Linked DNA regions of Armatimonas rosea. The protein of the gene in region 2 interacts with the protein of the main gene of each other region in a pairwise test. Links are inferred from orthologs where the notes say so. Each region holds a gene or a part of one and is shown on either strand. Other genes may lie near its edges.

The links.
Region 1: the proteins of rpe (region 2) and eno interact in binary tests that used the Escherichia coli proteins (3 or more experiments, as listed by UniProt). The link is inferred for Armatimonas rosea from one-to-one orthologs.
Region 3: the proteins of rpe (region 2) and dnaN interact in binary tests that used the Escherichia coli proteins (3 or more experiments, as listed by UniProt). The link is inferred for Armatimonas rosea from one-to-one orthologs.

Annotation. Positions count from the first base shown.
Region 1 is NZ_JACHGW010000001.1:1,153,931-1,158,292, forward strand. The notes cover bases 950-3,841. They hold eno (phosphopyruvate hydratase), read right to left. Parts: upstream 3,107-3,841; coding sequence 1,793-3,106; downstream 950-1,792. Other genes in these bases: HNQ39_RS05290 (DUF2752 domain-containing protein), read right to left, coding at 950-1,271; HNQ39_RS05295 (DUF4234 domain-containing protein), read right to left, coding at 1,246-1,620; HNQ39_RS05305 (J domain-containing protein), read right to left, coding at 3,162-3,841. In the rest of the region: HNQ39_RS05280 (Uma2 family endonuclease), read left to right, coding at 1-380; HNQ39_RS05285 (hypothetical protein), read left to right, coding at 381-848; more of HNQ39_RS05290, read right to left, coding at 849-949; more of HNQ39_RS05305, read right to left, coding at 3,842-4,362. UniProt on the Escherichia coli protein: Catalyzes the reversible conversion of 2-phosphoglycerate (2-PG) into phosphoenolpyruvate (PEP). It is essential for the degradation of carbohydrates via glycolysis.
Region 2 is NZ_JACHGW010000001.1:1,392,770-1,397,164, reverse strand. The notes cover bases 498-3,422. They hold rpe (ribulose-phosphate 3-epimerase), read right to left. Parts: upstream 2,331-3,422; coding sequence 1,665-2,330; downstream 498-1,664. Other genes in these bases: HNQ39_RS06460 (protein kinase domain-containing protein), read right to left, coding at 2,334-3,422; HNQ39_RS06470 (hypothetical protein), read right to left, coding at 1,294-1,668; ribD (bifunctional diaminohydroxyphosphoribosylaminopyrimidine deaminase/5-amino-6-(5-phosphoribosylamino)uracil reductase RibD), read right to left, coding at 498-1,304. In the rest of the region: HNQ39_RS06480 (LuxE/PaaK family acyltransferase), read left to right, coding at 1-85; more of ribD, read right to left, coding at 180-497; more of HNQ39_RS06460, read right to left, coding at 3,423-4,310; HNQ39_RS06455 (hypothetical protein), read right to left, coding at 4,300-4,395. UniProt on the Escherichia coli protein: Catalyzes the reversible epimerization of D-ribulose 5-phosphate to D-xylulose 5-phosphate.
Region 3 is NZ_JACHGW010000004.1:804,083-808,415, forward strand. The notes cover bases 441-3,303. They hold dnaN (DNA polymerase III subunit beta), read left to right. Parts: upstream 441-1,223; coding sequence 1,224-2,384; downstream 2,385-3,303. Other genes in these bases: HNQ39_RS23160 (sigma-70 family RNA polymerase sigma factor), read left to right, coding at 441-720; HNQ39_RS23165 (anti-sigma factor family protein), read left to right, coding at 885-1,178; HNQ39_RS23175 (M14 family metallopeptidase), read left to right, coding at 2,596-3,303. Also shown: HNQ39_RS23155 (cytidylate kinase family protein), read right to left, coding at 1-134; more of HNQ39_RS23160, read left to right, coding at 169-440; more of HNQ39_RS23175, read left to right, coding at 3,304-4,029; HNQ39_RS23180 (alpha/beta fold hydrolase), read left to right, coding at 4,026-4,333. UniProt on the Escherichia coli protein: Confers DNA tethering and processivity to DNA polymerases and other proteins. Acts as a clamp, forming a ring around DNA (a reaction catalyzed by the clamp-loading complex) which diffuses in an ATP-independent manner freely and bidirectionally along dsDNA.

The DNA.
Region 1 (4,362 bases), 240 kb from region 2 along the record:
AGCACTTTGGGGAGAGCTTTGTGCGTGCGCAGGATCCGCTGATTCTTGATCTTTTCAATGAGCCTGAGCCTGATGTTGCCATTACGAAAGATTCTGAGGATGCCTATCTTGAGCTTCACCCGACAGCGACGGAGGTGCACCTTGTGGTCGAAATCTCAGATAGCACGCTAGAGTACGATCTCACCCGCAAGGCCAGCCTCTACGCCCGAGCAGGTGTCGCGGAGTACTGGGTTCTTGATCTACCCAACCGTCGCCTTCATGTCCACCTTGACCCGTCGGAAGCAGGCTATGGGCGCATCCTCACCCTCGCCGAGTCCCAGACCATCGCCCCGCTTGCCCATGCCGACGCCACTGTCTTGGTAAGCACTTTACTTCCCTAGATGCGCCTCTATCGCTACCTGGGAGCGACGGAGCTACTCGCAGAGACTGCCCGCTGGCCGATAAAATCGGCCGCAGATTTAGAGGCGTGGCGCAAGGGAGTCTTTGGGAGCACCGCGACCTTTGTTGTCACTGCCGACGGTATGCTCTGGCTGGCGGACCAGCGCTCGGAGCATGTCTCGTGTGCCCGTGGTGCGGAGGTTCAAGCGGCGGGGGAGCTGATTTTTTCGGGCGAGGAGCTGATCGCCGCCACCAATCTCTCCACCGGCTACTGCCCCGAGCCTGAGTGCTGGGCGGCGCTTCAGGCCGCGCTCGATAGAGCGGGGATCGTGCATCCCGGTGGCTTTACAACAAGCTATCTCTTCCGGCGCTGTGACCGCTGCGGTCAGCGCAATGTCATCAAGGATGGCATTTTCGAGTGTGGTGTCTGCGGCGAGCCTCTGTCCATTGTCTGGAACTTCGCCCGCTAGCTACGGAGGCTTTGGGAGCCAGCCCAGCAGGCGCGTGACCCAGAGCAGGAGCATGAGCACGATAAGCACCCATGAGCTCACGCGGAGGAGCTTTGGGGAGGGCTGGAGCCGCGGAAAGAAGCGCAGGACGACCGCACCGATAAGCAGGCCAAAGAAGACCGGGCCGAGGGGGTGGAGCCAGAAGGCACGCACGAGCTCGCCGTGGGCACAGCAGACCAGGGAGCGGCTCATCCCACAACCGGGGCAGGGAAGGTGGAAGAGGGCCTTGGTGGGGCAGAGAGGGGGGAGACCCAGGAGAGACTTGTTGTCCAGGCCTGGGGTGGGAACAAGAAAGAGGGCCAGCAAGAGAAACGGGGCCGGGTGCCAGAGCACCCGACCCCCTTTTTGTACAGACTCCCTAAGCACGCCGAGCGTAGATCTCATTGAGCTCGTTCTGTTGCAGGAACGGAACCACCATGCCCAGGCCGTAGATCGGGCCGGCACCGAGGATATCCAGCACCAGGTAGAGCCCGCTGTTGTTCCGGGACGTAATCCCGGCCAGCTGTTGCATCCGCTCGATCTTCTGCGCGGTCAGGATGTCCCAGGCAATACCCCAGAGCGTCCCCGTGAAGATCAGCAGGAGCAGGTGGACAATCGGGGGGATGCCCTGCTCGCCCGTGTACTCGTCCATCTCCTGGCTGGTCTTGTAGAGCCAGTAGAAGTAGTAGAGCCCACAAGTAACCAACATCAAGATCGCCATCATCAGCAGGTCGCGTCGTGTTCCATTTCGCATTGAAGAATCGTGCCTCCACTTCCTACGACACGCGACCTACTGATTTAGTTACAAGGGGTACTTCTCCTCCCCCCAGCCCCCTCCTCACCTAAAGGCAAGGAGGGGGAGCCAGAGAGAGGGTTTTCCGAAAGTCCCTTGCCTTTAGGTGAGGGGTTGGGGAGAGGAGAGGTACTTACTTGAGGTTGTAGAAGCTCTTGAGGCCTTGGTAGACCGCCGACGTTCCCAGGGCTTCTTCGATACGAATGAGCTGGTTGTACTTGGCGACACGGTCCGTGCGGCTGGGAGCGCCGGTCTTGATCTGGCCGCAGTTGGTGGCGACTGCGATATCGGCGATCGTGGTGTCCTCGGTCTCGCCGGAGCGGTGGGAGAGAATCGCGGTGTAGCCGGCGCGCTTGGCCATCTCGACCGCCTCAAGCGTCTCGGTGAGGGTGCCGATCTGGTTGACCTTCACGAGAATGGAGTTGCCCACGCCCTTCTCAATCCCATCGGCGAGGCGCTTGGTGTTGGTGACAAAGAGATCGTCCCCGACCAGCTGCACCTTCTTACCGATCGCGTCGGTGAGCAGCTTCCAGCCCTCCCAGTCGTCCTCGGACATGCCGTCCTCGATCGAGATAATCGGGTAGTTGGCGGCCAGATCGGCCCAGAAGGCGACCATCTCCTCACGGGTCTTCCAGAGGTTGGACTTCCAGAAGTAGTAGCTGCCCTCGCGGCCATTTGCCTTGCCCTCTTCGTAGAGCTCGGTGGTGGCGGGGTCCATGGCGATCTGGATCTGGGCACCGGGGGTGTAGCCGGCCTTGTTGATCGCCTCCATGATCACATCGAGCGCCTCTTGGTTGCTCTTGAGGTTGGGCGCGTAGCCACCCTCGTCCCCGACCGCGGTGCCGTAGCCCTTGCCCTTGAGCACGGACTTGAGCGCATGGAAGATCTCCGCACCCCAGCGCAGGCCCTCGGAGAAGCTGGTCGCGCCCACGGGCATGACCATGAACTCCTGCAGGTCCACGGAGTTGTCGGCGTGCTTGCCGCCATTGATGATGTTCATCATCGGGACGGGAAGCTGCTTGGCGTTGGCTCCGCCGATGTAGCGCCACAGTGGGGTCTCCAGTGCCTCTGCGGCGGCCTTGGCCGCGGCGAGGGAGACACCCAGGATGGCGTTGGCACCGAACTTGGCCTTGTTGGGGGTGCCATCGAGGGTCAGGAGCAGGCTATCGAGGCCCGCCTGGTCGGAGGCATCAAAGCCCGCAAGCTCGGGGGAGATAGAGTCGTTGACATTGGCGACAGCCTTCAGGACACCTTTTCCCAGGTAGACCGACTTATCGCCGTCGCGTAGCTCGACCGCTTCGTGGGCACCGGTGGACGCTCCCGAGGGAACGGCCGCGCGTCCGACCACACCACACTCCAGGACGACATCCACTTCTACAGTGGGGTTGCCGCGCGAGTCCAGAATCTGGCGGGCGCGGACTTCTTCAATTAAAGTTAGTTGGCTCATGCTAGGAAATTATAGCACGCGCGGAGACCCGCTTGTTTCTCAGGCGTTTAAGAGTTTAGCGGGCGCTTAAGATGCGGCCAAAGAGCCCACCGCGGCGGGCTTCTTTCGCGACAGGGGCAGGGCTTGGCGCGGGCATGTGGGTGGGGCGAGCGATTGTCTGCATCTCCGCAACGGCCTGGCAGTGGAGCGCTCGCTGGCAGAGTGTCCCCAGGAACGCGTCTTGCTCGACACTGATCAGCGGGTACTCCCGGCGGATGTAGGCGAGCTGCTGGAGCACCTGGCGGGGGAGGGCTTCGGTCTCGCGCTGGATTCGCTCGAGGGCGGAGCTCATGCGGGACTGGCGGATATTGTCCGACGACTTGTCCTGGTAGAGGGTGAGGAAGCACTGCTGGATCGGTCCCACACAGAGCAGGTCCTTGCTCAGGCGGACGATCTCCTGCTGGATCTCGGACTTATGGATCAGCTCACCAAAGCGCACCCGGCGTGGGTCTTCGTCGGCGAGGGGCAGCTCCTGGAGGTGCAGCAAGAGCTGGCGCGTCCAGACATAGTACTCCTCGTTGAGGAAGAGCTCCGCCGTGCGGATAAAGGCATCGGCTGCGATCCCAACTTTATCGGCGGGGATGACATCCAGGAGGCGGTGTGCGGTCAGGGCCGCGTTCTTCTCGTCCTCGTTCTGGATATAGACCATCACGAGCTGGAGCAGGGCATTGAAGTCCGAGAAGTCCTCTTCCTGGTCCATGAAGATCGCCTCTTCGAGCGCTTCGATCAGCTCACGGGTGCGCCCCTGGCTTCGGTAGATGCGGGCGAGGAGCAGCTGGGCATCGTAGTGGGCTTCGTTAAGCTCTAGGACCCGCTTGAGCTCGGCCTCGGCCTCCGCAGGCTTTTGCTGGAACAGGTAGCAGCGGGCGAGCTTGCAGCGCAGCGCTTCGTCGTTGGGGGTCCGCCGCAGGAGCCACTGGTACTGGCGCTCGGCGAGGACATAGTCCCGGTTGCGCATCAAGAGCTGGGTCAGGAGCAGGCGCGGGCGCGGCAGGTCGGGAGCGAGCATCACCGCACTCTTGAGCAGGGAGAGCGCTTTCTGGGGGTCACGGTCGATCGCAAGAGCCGCCTGATCGACCAGGACGCGGACGCGCGGGCCACTCCTGCGGGTCTGGTCGTACTCGCTCCGGCGCTGGGGGTCGAGCAGGGTGTTGCGGGCCTCGTTGAGGGCCTGGTAGCGCTCGGGGTCACGCTGGGGTGGGCAGAGACGAACCAGA
Region 2 (4,395 bases):
AGTATGGGACGAGCGCGGAGGCTTTCAGCTCTTGGGCCGTGCACCTGGTGCCGTGTTGCGTGGGTGCTCCCTGCTGGCGGAGTAGCCCCCGCCCAGCGCTTTTAGCCTCCCCCAGCTCGCACCGCTCGCTACCCCCTCCGGCTTCGCGAAGGGGGTAAAACGCGCCGCTGGTCTCGTGACTACGTCCCCCTTCGCAGCGAGGAACGAGCGATTGCCGGAGGGGGTAGCGAGCGGTGCGAGCTGGGGGAGGCTAAAAGCGCCACATCCGGGCCGTAGCGGCGGACGCGGAGGTTCTGGAGCTCGATAGGCGCAGATAGACCGGGGCCGTCGAGCGGCGTTGGGGCGTGGGCACCGCCGATCAGCTTGGGGGCGATAAAAAACAGCGCTCGATCCACGGCTTGTGCTTGCCAGAAGGCCGCCGCGAGGGCACCGCCGGACTCCAGGAGGAGCTCCAGCAAGCCGCGCTCGGCGAGAAATTGCAGGGCGGGAAGAACGGCGACACGGCCCGAGCTATCGGCGGGAAGTGTGACCAGCTCGGCGTCCCAGCCCGGCTTTTGCGCTTGGCAGGTCAGAATCAGCGTGCCGGGGCGGTTGAGGCGCGCGGTCTTGGGCGTGCGGAGCTGAGAGTCGAAGATTACAGGGGTGGGGTTGGTACCGCGCACCAGGCGCACCGTCAGCTCGGGGTCGTCAGCGAGGACCGTTCCCACCCCCACGAGCACCGCATCGGCCTGAGCGCGGAGCTTGTGGACCACACGTCGGGCGGGTGCGCTGGTGATTGCCAGGGGCGCGGTGTGGCTTGCAGCGAGCTTGCCATCCAGGGTCATAGCCGCCTTGTGGGTCACAAAGGGCAGGCCCGTGCGCTGGTGCTTCAGAAACGCCCGGTGCGCGTCGATAGCTGCGTCCTCGCACACACCGATGGTCAGCTCGATCCCAGCGGCCTGGAGCTGGGCGAAACCGTCACCGCTCACCTGGGGGTTGGGATCGAGAGTTGCGGCGACGACCCGCGTGATTCCGGCCTCGATACAGTGGTGGGTGCAGGGGACGCGCGGGGAGCCATCGGGGCGCTGCCAGTGCGAGCAGGGCTCTAGAGTTGTGTAGAGAGTCGCGCCGCGTGCTCGCTCCCCCGCCCGTGCAAGCGCCATCGCCTCGGCATGGACTTTTTCGGTGTGGTAGGTCCAGCCCTCGCTGATCAGCGTACCGTCTTTGACGATCACCGCACCGACGGCGGGGCTGGGGTGGGTCTTCTCCCGATTAGTGAGGCGCAGGGCACGCCGCATCCAGAAAACATCGGGGTCACTGGGCATTGCGCTGCTTCTGCGCCTCTTCGGCGACATTGTCTATCACCTGCTGGATCACCTGGCGCTCCGCCTTGCGCATCGCCACAAACGACTCCAGTGCATCCAGAAGGGCGATACAGACCAGGCTCACCCCGAGCCCATAGAGCGAGATCAGGAGCATCAGCTTCTGGAGCGCACCCACCCGCCCCACAAAATCACGCCCCACAAAGATCAGCGCCAGCGCCAGGAGCAGGCAAAGCAGCGCCATTCCCGCCGTCCGAAAGAGCCGTGAGCGTGGCGAGAGCGCGCCATAGCCCTTGGAGTAGAAAAAGATCGTCAGCCCCACCGTGATCGCGAGGAGGACTCCAAAGACTAGGCTTACGCTTATCATGGCCCCAGCACCTCACGCAGCGCGGCCACACCGGCCGCCACGCCCTCGGGATGATTGAAGATCGCGGAGCCCGCGACCAGCACATCCGCCCCATCGCGGGCCAGCCCCGCCGCGGTCTTGACATTCACACTGCCATCCACACTGATCTTAAAGCTCGCCCCCGCCTCGGTGCGGAGCTGGGCCAGCTCCCCGACTTTTCGAGCGGCGCTAGGTAGAAATGCCTGCCCCCCAAAGCCCGGGTTGACCGTCATGACCAGCACCAGATCCAGATCGCCCAAGACATAGCGCAGGGTCTCCGGCGGGGTTGCGGGGTTGAGAGCGACTCCTGCCAGACAGCCCGCCTCACGGATCGCGGCGAGGGTGCGCTGGAGATGGGGAGTGGCCTCTTGGTGGACCGTGATCGCGTGGGCACCGGCGGCGACAAAGGGCTCGATATAGCGCTCCGGCTCGACCACCATCAGATGCACATCAAAGACCGCTTCCGGGCAGAGCGGCTTGAGCGCCCGGACTACCTCTGCTCCAAAAGTCAGGTTGGGCACAAAGCGGCCATCCATGACATCCACATGGAGCCAGTGCTCCCCGGTAGCCAGTGCCGCCTGGGCCTGCTCACCAAACCGGGCGTGGTCGGCGGCCAAGAGCGACGGTGCCAGTAAGACTCCCACGGGCTACTTCCCCTTGACCGGGGTTGTCTGCGCCCGGAGATCGTCGTTGTCGTAGAGCTTGATCGTGATGGGCCGCCCTATTCCGGTGACCTCCGCAGTCAGGCTCTGACCAGGCTCGTGGTTCTTCTCGTAGCCCGTGTGGGTCCCCTCGGAGTCCTCGATCTGGATCACGATATGGTGCGGCTGACCGTCTTGGGGCACCTTGTAGGGCACACGGAAGGTACGCTGGCGGGTGTCCTCTGGGTCGGGAAGCCCCACTCCGTCCCCGGTGCCTGTCGGAGTGCGCGGCTCAGGTGTCGGAGGCGGTGTCGGCTCAGGAGTGGGCTCGGGCTCGGGGCCTTTTGAGACCACAAGATCGATCTTGGTTCCGCGGGCACGCCGCTCGGAGCCATCCCCACGGGGGAGCTGCTGGAGAACAACCCCATTGGGCGTGATGGGATCAAAGCGCCGGGTTGTCTCCCCAATCTTCAGGCCGGCTTTCTCGAGGTCTTTCTGCGCCTTATCGAGGGTTGTCTCCTCCACATTGGGGACGAGCACCATCTCGGGGCCGCGGGAGACCTTCACGTAGATCTCTTTGCCCTCGACAATGCTCTTCTTACCGTCGGCGAGCTCTTTCTGGTCGTAGATAACCCCCGCCGGCTTGTCGTCGCGAAACTCCCCTTCCTCGGCAACCAGCTTGAAGCGCCGCTCATTGGCGATCGCCTTGGCCTCGGTGAGGGTCTTGCCACGAAGCTCCGGGATAATGACCTCGTTTGCGGGACTTAAGAACGGACGGATCCAGTTAAAGACCACTGCCCCGGACCCCACAAGCGCCAGGAGCAGGAGCAAGTTGATCGCCAAGAGCACCCCACCTGTGCGGCGTGGCGGGAGCGGGGCCTCGTCGTCGTCGGGAGCCACCTTTCGCAGCTTCTTGCCGGTAGGCGCAGGCGCTTCCGGAGAGACGGGCTTGGAGACACGAGGGCCTGTCTCCGGCTGAGGGGCCGCCGCAACCGGCATGACGCTCACCGGAGAAGCGGGTGCCTCCTCGGCAGAGCGAGGCTCTGGGGCCTGCTCCTGAACCTCCAGCGGTGACCAGGCAAGGGAGCGACCAAAGCGCAGCGCCTCTCGCACCTTGCGCAGGTCTTCCAGGAGCTCCGTGGCGCTGTGGTAGCGGTCCTGCGGGCGCTTGGCGAGGCCCTTGAGGATGATCCCCTCCAAGGCGCGCGGGATTGCTTGGTTGAGGGAGCGAGGCGCAGGCGGGGCCTCTTGGGCATGGCGCAGTGCGATGGTCACGGGATTGTCCCCACGGAAGGGAAGCTCACCGGTCAGCATCTCAAAGAGAACCACTGCCAGAGCGTAGAGATCGCCAGACGCGGTGGGCATGGTACTGGTCGCCAGATCGGGAGCGGCATAGGGAACGATCCGCATTAAGAGGCTGGTATCCTCGCCCACGAGCTGTGTGTAGGTAGGCGCGATCCCAAAGCCGGTGACCTTAACCTGTCCCTCGGGCCCAATTAAGATGTTCTGCGGACAGAGATCCCCGTGGGCGATCCCATGCCCATGGGAGTACTCCAGCGCCTCCGAGGCCGTGATAGCCACATCGACCGCGCTCGTGAGCTGGAAGGGTGCCGCTCGTCGAATGCGCTCTTTTAAGTCGATCCCACGCACAAACTCCTCCGCGTAGTACAGAGCAATCCCCTCGGAGTCGCTCCCCACATCGTAGGCACGCGTAATCGCGGCATGGTTTAGAGTGAGAACCTCGGAGAAGCCTGCCCGGAGAGCCTCAAGAAGCGCAGGACGATCCTGGAGCTCGGAGCGCAGAGTCTTGAGTGCGACAATCCGGTTGAGCTGCTGGTCACGGGAGCGAAAGGCGGTTAGAACCGGCCCCTCTCCCACACACTCCAGCACCTCGTAGCGTTTTCCAACGATACGGTTGATCAGGCGCACACGGTCTTTATCTTTGGAACGCCCCTCAGCGCCCAGCGGCTCTTCACTCGACACGGTTGTTCTTTCCCTTCTGGCGGGCAATAGGGAGCACCAGAGCAATGGTGCCTCCCATGAGGAGGATGCTATAGAGAGCGGTCAG
Region 3 (4,333 bases), on a different replicon or contig from region 2:
TTCTTCGATGCGGCGATCTGGCGCTGCATTGCCCCCGTGGAGTAGTACTCAATCTGTAGGCTCTCCTGTAGTAGCTTTGCAACCGTTGTCTTCCCACAGCCCGGCTCGCCGGTAATTGTAATCTTAATGGACATTTCGTCTATTCTATCGTAGCGGTACAATGCCTGAGTGCACGATGTTTTTGAGGCGCGGCTGGTAGAGCGATTTCGGCAAGGCGATGCCCGCGCGATGGAGACACTCTTTGAGCTCTATGCGGACCGGGCGCTGGGGCTGGCGATGCGGCTGACGGAGACGCGGGAAGATGCCGAGGAAGTGGCCCAAGAGGCGTTTGTGCGGGCGTTTCGCAGTGCGCGCCAGCTCACGGGCGGCCACACAAAGCGCTTTGGTCCCTGGCTCTTTGCCATTGTGCGCTCGATTGCCGCCGATAAGCGCCGCCAGCTCCGGCTCCCCACGCTCTCGCTAGAGACTCCCGCGGGTGCAGCGCTGGTCAGCCGGGTCCGCACCGAGGACGAGGCCCTGGCCCGTGCGGAGCGCAAGGCGCTTCTGGACGCTCTCGAGTCCCTCCCCGAGGAGCACAAGCTCGTGCTGACCCTCTGCGATCTGGAGGACATCCCCCACGCCGAGGCCGCCGAGGTGCTGGGCCGCTCGGTCGCCGCCACGAAATCCCTGCTCTACCGCGCCCGCCGGGCGTTGCGGGATGCGCTGGTCGCCGGGGGTTAAAAATCCCCGGCAGCAGTCAAGAGCGTCCCAAGGACGCGTAAACCGCGTCGTTTATCGCGTCCCCGGGACGCTCCCCAACACCAGACGGGGATTTCCAATCCCCGGCGAAAAAAATCCCCAACCCCGCGACGCTTTTTGATTTCAACCTACGTCTTTGTTTGTGAATGAACGACGAAACCATCCGTGAGCTGATCGGGCCGTACCTCGACGACGACCTGCCGACTGAGGCAAAGCGGCGTGTGGAGGAGGCGATCCTAGCCTCACCCGCGCTGGCATGGGAGGTGCAGACCCTCAAGATCACCCGGGAGCGGCTCCGCACCGATGCCGGCGAGGTCGTCGCCTCGGATGCGTTCCGAGCCCGCACCCTGCGTGCGCTTTACACCGACAATCCACATCTTCAGAACGAAGACACCGAAAACAAAGAAGCCGGGCAGTTCACCTTGCCCATCAAGCTCTAAACACCACAGAGCTCCCCAAGACGTGGGAGCTAAAGGGCAAAAACTATGCAAGCAATCACCGCACGAAAAGACCTCTACGAGGCAGTACAGACCGTCGGACGCGCCGTCTCCGGGCGCTCGACCCTCCCGATTCTCTCCCATATCCTAGTCACCCCGCAGGGCGGCTCGAACCTGAAGCTCACCGCGACCGACCTGGAGATGTGGGTGGAGTGCTCGCTCACCGCGCGTATCCAGGCGAGCCTGGGCGACATGGAGGAGGCCGGTGGCTTCACGGTGCCGTCGCGCTACTTCACCGAGATCCTCGGCGCGCTCCCCGAGGCCGATGTGATCCTCGACCGCCCCGATGGTGGCAACAAGACCCAGCTGCGCTGTGGTCGCTCGGACTACAGCCTGCTTGGGCTGCCCGCCGAGGAGTTCCCCGCCCTCCCCGATGTCGAGCCCACCGCGACCATCACGATGAACGGTGCCGTGCTCAAGGCGATGATCAAGCAGGTCGCCTTCGCGGTCTCCACCGACGAGACCCGTGTGATCCTGACGGGCGTGCTCTTTATCTTCAATGGCCAGCAGATCAAGATGGTCGCCACCGACACCCACCGCCTCGCGGTGCGTGGCGGGATCGCGTCTTCGGGCGAGGGCCAGGGCCAAGCGGTCCTTCCTGCCCGTGCCATGAACGAGATCAGCCGCTTGGCTGGTGACGAAGACGAAGTGGTGATCGCGCTGGCGCAGGGTCAGGCACGCTTTGAGGTGAATAAGAAGAACTCCAACGGCGACACAGTTGCGACCACGACCCTCATCACCCGCCTGATCGAGGGCCAGTTCCCCAACTACGAGCGTGTCATCCCCGCCGGCCACGAGCGCAAGCTGACTCTGGAGACCGCCGAGTTCCAGAAAGCCGTCAAGCGTGTGGCCATTGTCGCCCGTGAGAACGCCAACCGGATTGTCCTAGAGACCGAGGGCGCGCAGCTGGCGATGTCCGCGGAATCGGGGACCATTGGCTCCGCCCGCGATGAGATCGAGGTGGCACGGGAGGGCGACGATATCCAGATCGCGTTCAATGCCAAGTACCTCGGGGATGTGCTCGCCGCGATCGAGACCGAGGGAGTCGTCCTGGAGCTCACCGAGCCCCTGCGCCCCGGCATCCTCCGCCCCATCGGGGACAACGCCGCCGACTATCTCTGCGTCCTGATGCCCATGCAGGTGATCTAGGGGGGACATCCCTCCCCCCGGCCCCCTCCCTTCCCCTGAAACCCGACTTCGTCGGGGGGAAGGGAGGGGGTGAATCTACCAAACCCACCCCCACTCGTTCCTCGTCTCCCCTCCCTTCGTCCCCGCGAAGCGGGAAACAGAGCGAAGGGAGGGGCTGGGGGAGGGATGTATCCCCGGGGAGGGATGCTTGTATGTCAGGTACACTTCTCCCATGCCGTTGCAAACCCCACCCCAGACCCGCGCCGAGCGCACGGGCTACGCCGAGACAAGCCACTACGACGATGTGATTGCATTTCTGGAGGCGCTCAAGCTCCCCATTACCGTGCTGGCGACCAGCGACCAAGGGCGAAAAGTCCCGCTGGTAACCCTTGGGAAGGGCAAGCTCAAGGTCTACATCCAGGCCAATATCCACGGGGGCGAGGTGGAGGGTAAGGAGGCCGCGCTGATGCTCCTGCGCGACCTGCCCAAGTCCCACCCCAAGCTCCTAGAGAAGCTCACGCTGGTTGTCTGCCCGATCTACAACTGCGATGGCAACGAGAAATGGGGCGAGGGCAAGCGCAACCGGGGCTCCCAAGACGGCCCCGAGGTGATTGGGGAGCGGGCCAATGGGGCGGGGCTCGATCTCAACCGAGACTGCATGAAGGCGGAATCGCCGGAGATGCGCGGGGTCTTGGAGCACATCTACAGAAAACACGATCCCGCGCTCGTGCTGGATCTGCACACGACCAACGGGACACGCCACGGGTATCATCTCACCTACTCCCCGCCCCTCAACCCCAACTCCGACCCCGCCGTGCTCGCCTATGTCCGCGACTCCCTGCTCCCGATTGTCCGCAAGCGCCTCGAAAAAGAGAAGTCCTGGAAGCTCTTTGACTACGGCAATGTCGAGCGGCGCGGCATGGAGCGTGTCTGGGCGACCTTTGGCGACGAGCCACGCTACGTCACCAACTACGCCGGGCTACGGGGCCGCCTCTCCATCCTCTCCGAGGCCGTGAGCTTCCTGCCCTTTGAGACACGTGTCAAGGTGACCTATGACTTTGTCTTGGCGATCCTGGAAGAGGCCGCCAAGGACAGCGAAAAGATCCAGCAGCTGGTCAGAGACGCCGACAAGCGCCGTCGTACTGAGCTTGGGGTGCGCTTTGAGATGGCCGCTCGCGCCACGCCAGAGTCCGTCCCGCTGGAAAAGCCCGGCCCCGATGCCGAGACAGACCATCGAAAAGCCCCCAAAGAGCTGGAGCAAGTAACTCTCCCTGTCTGGGATCGCTTCAAAACCACCCGCTCGAACAAAGTTCCGAAGGGTTATTTTGTCACCCACGGGAAGGTCATTGAGCTTCTCAAGAGCCATGGCATCCAAGGCCAAGACTACTCGCACAAAGGAAGTATCGAGACGTTCGTCGTGAGCCAGAAGCAAGTTAGTCGCACACCGTTTCAGGGGCATCGGCTGATTCAGTTTGAGGGAAGCTGGATCGAGAAGGAGGCGCTCGTCACCTTTGGCTGGTTTGTCCCGACAGACCAGCCCCTTCAGGCTCTGATCTTTCAACTTCTGGAGCCGGAGAACCTCGATAGTGCCGCCGCTTGGGGCCTTTTTGAAAACCCTCCCGGCTTTGAGGCCCCGCTACCACTCATCCGGGTGCCACAAAAATGAGCTGGGAGTTTTCCAACCAGACAGTCGAGAACGAAGGGGCGACGATCCACTACGAGGTGCACGGCGAGGGCGTCCCTCCCGTGATCTTGCTCCATGGCTTCTCGAGCTCGTTTCGGCGCAACTGGCACGGGGTGGGCTGGACACAGGCCTTTGTTGAGGCGGGGCGGCGCGTGATCGGGCCGGACCTGCGGGGGCATGGGCGCAGCAGCAAGTTCCACACCTACGATGCCTACTGGCCCGCCAAGCTCTGCCGGGATATTCTCGCCGTGCAGGATGCAGCGGGCGCGGCACCGGCAGACTTTCT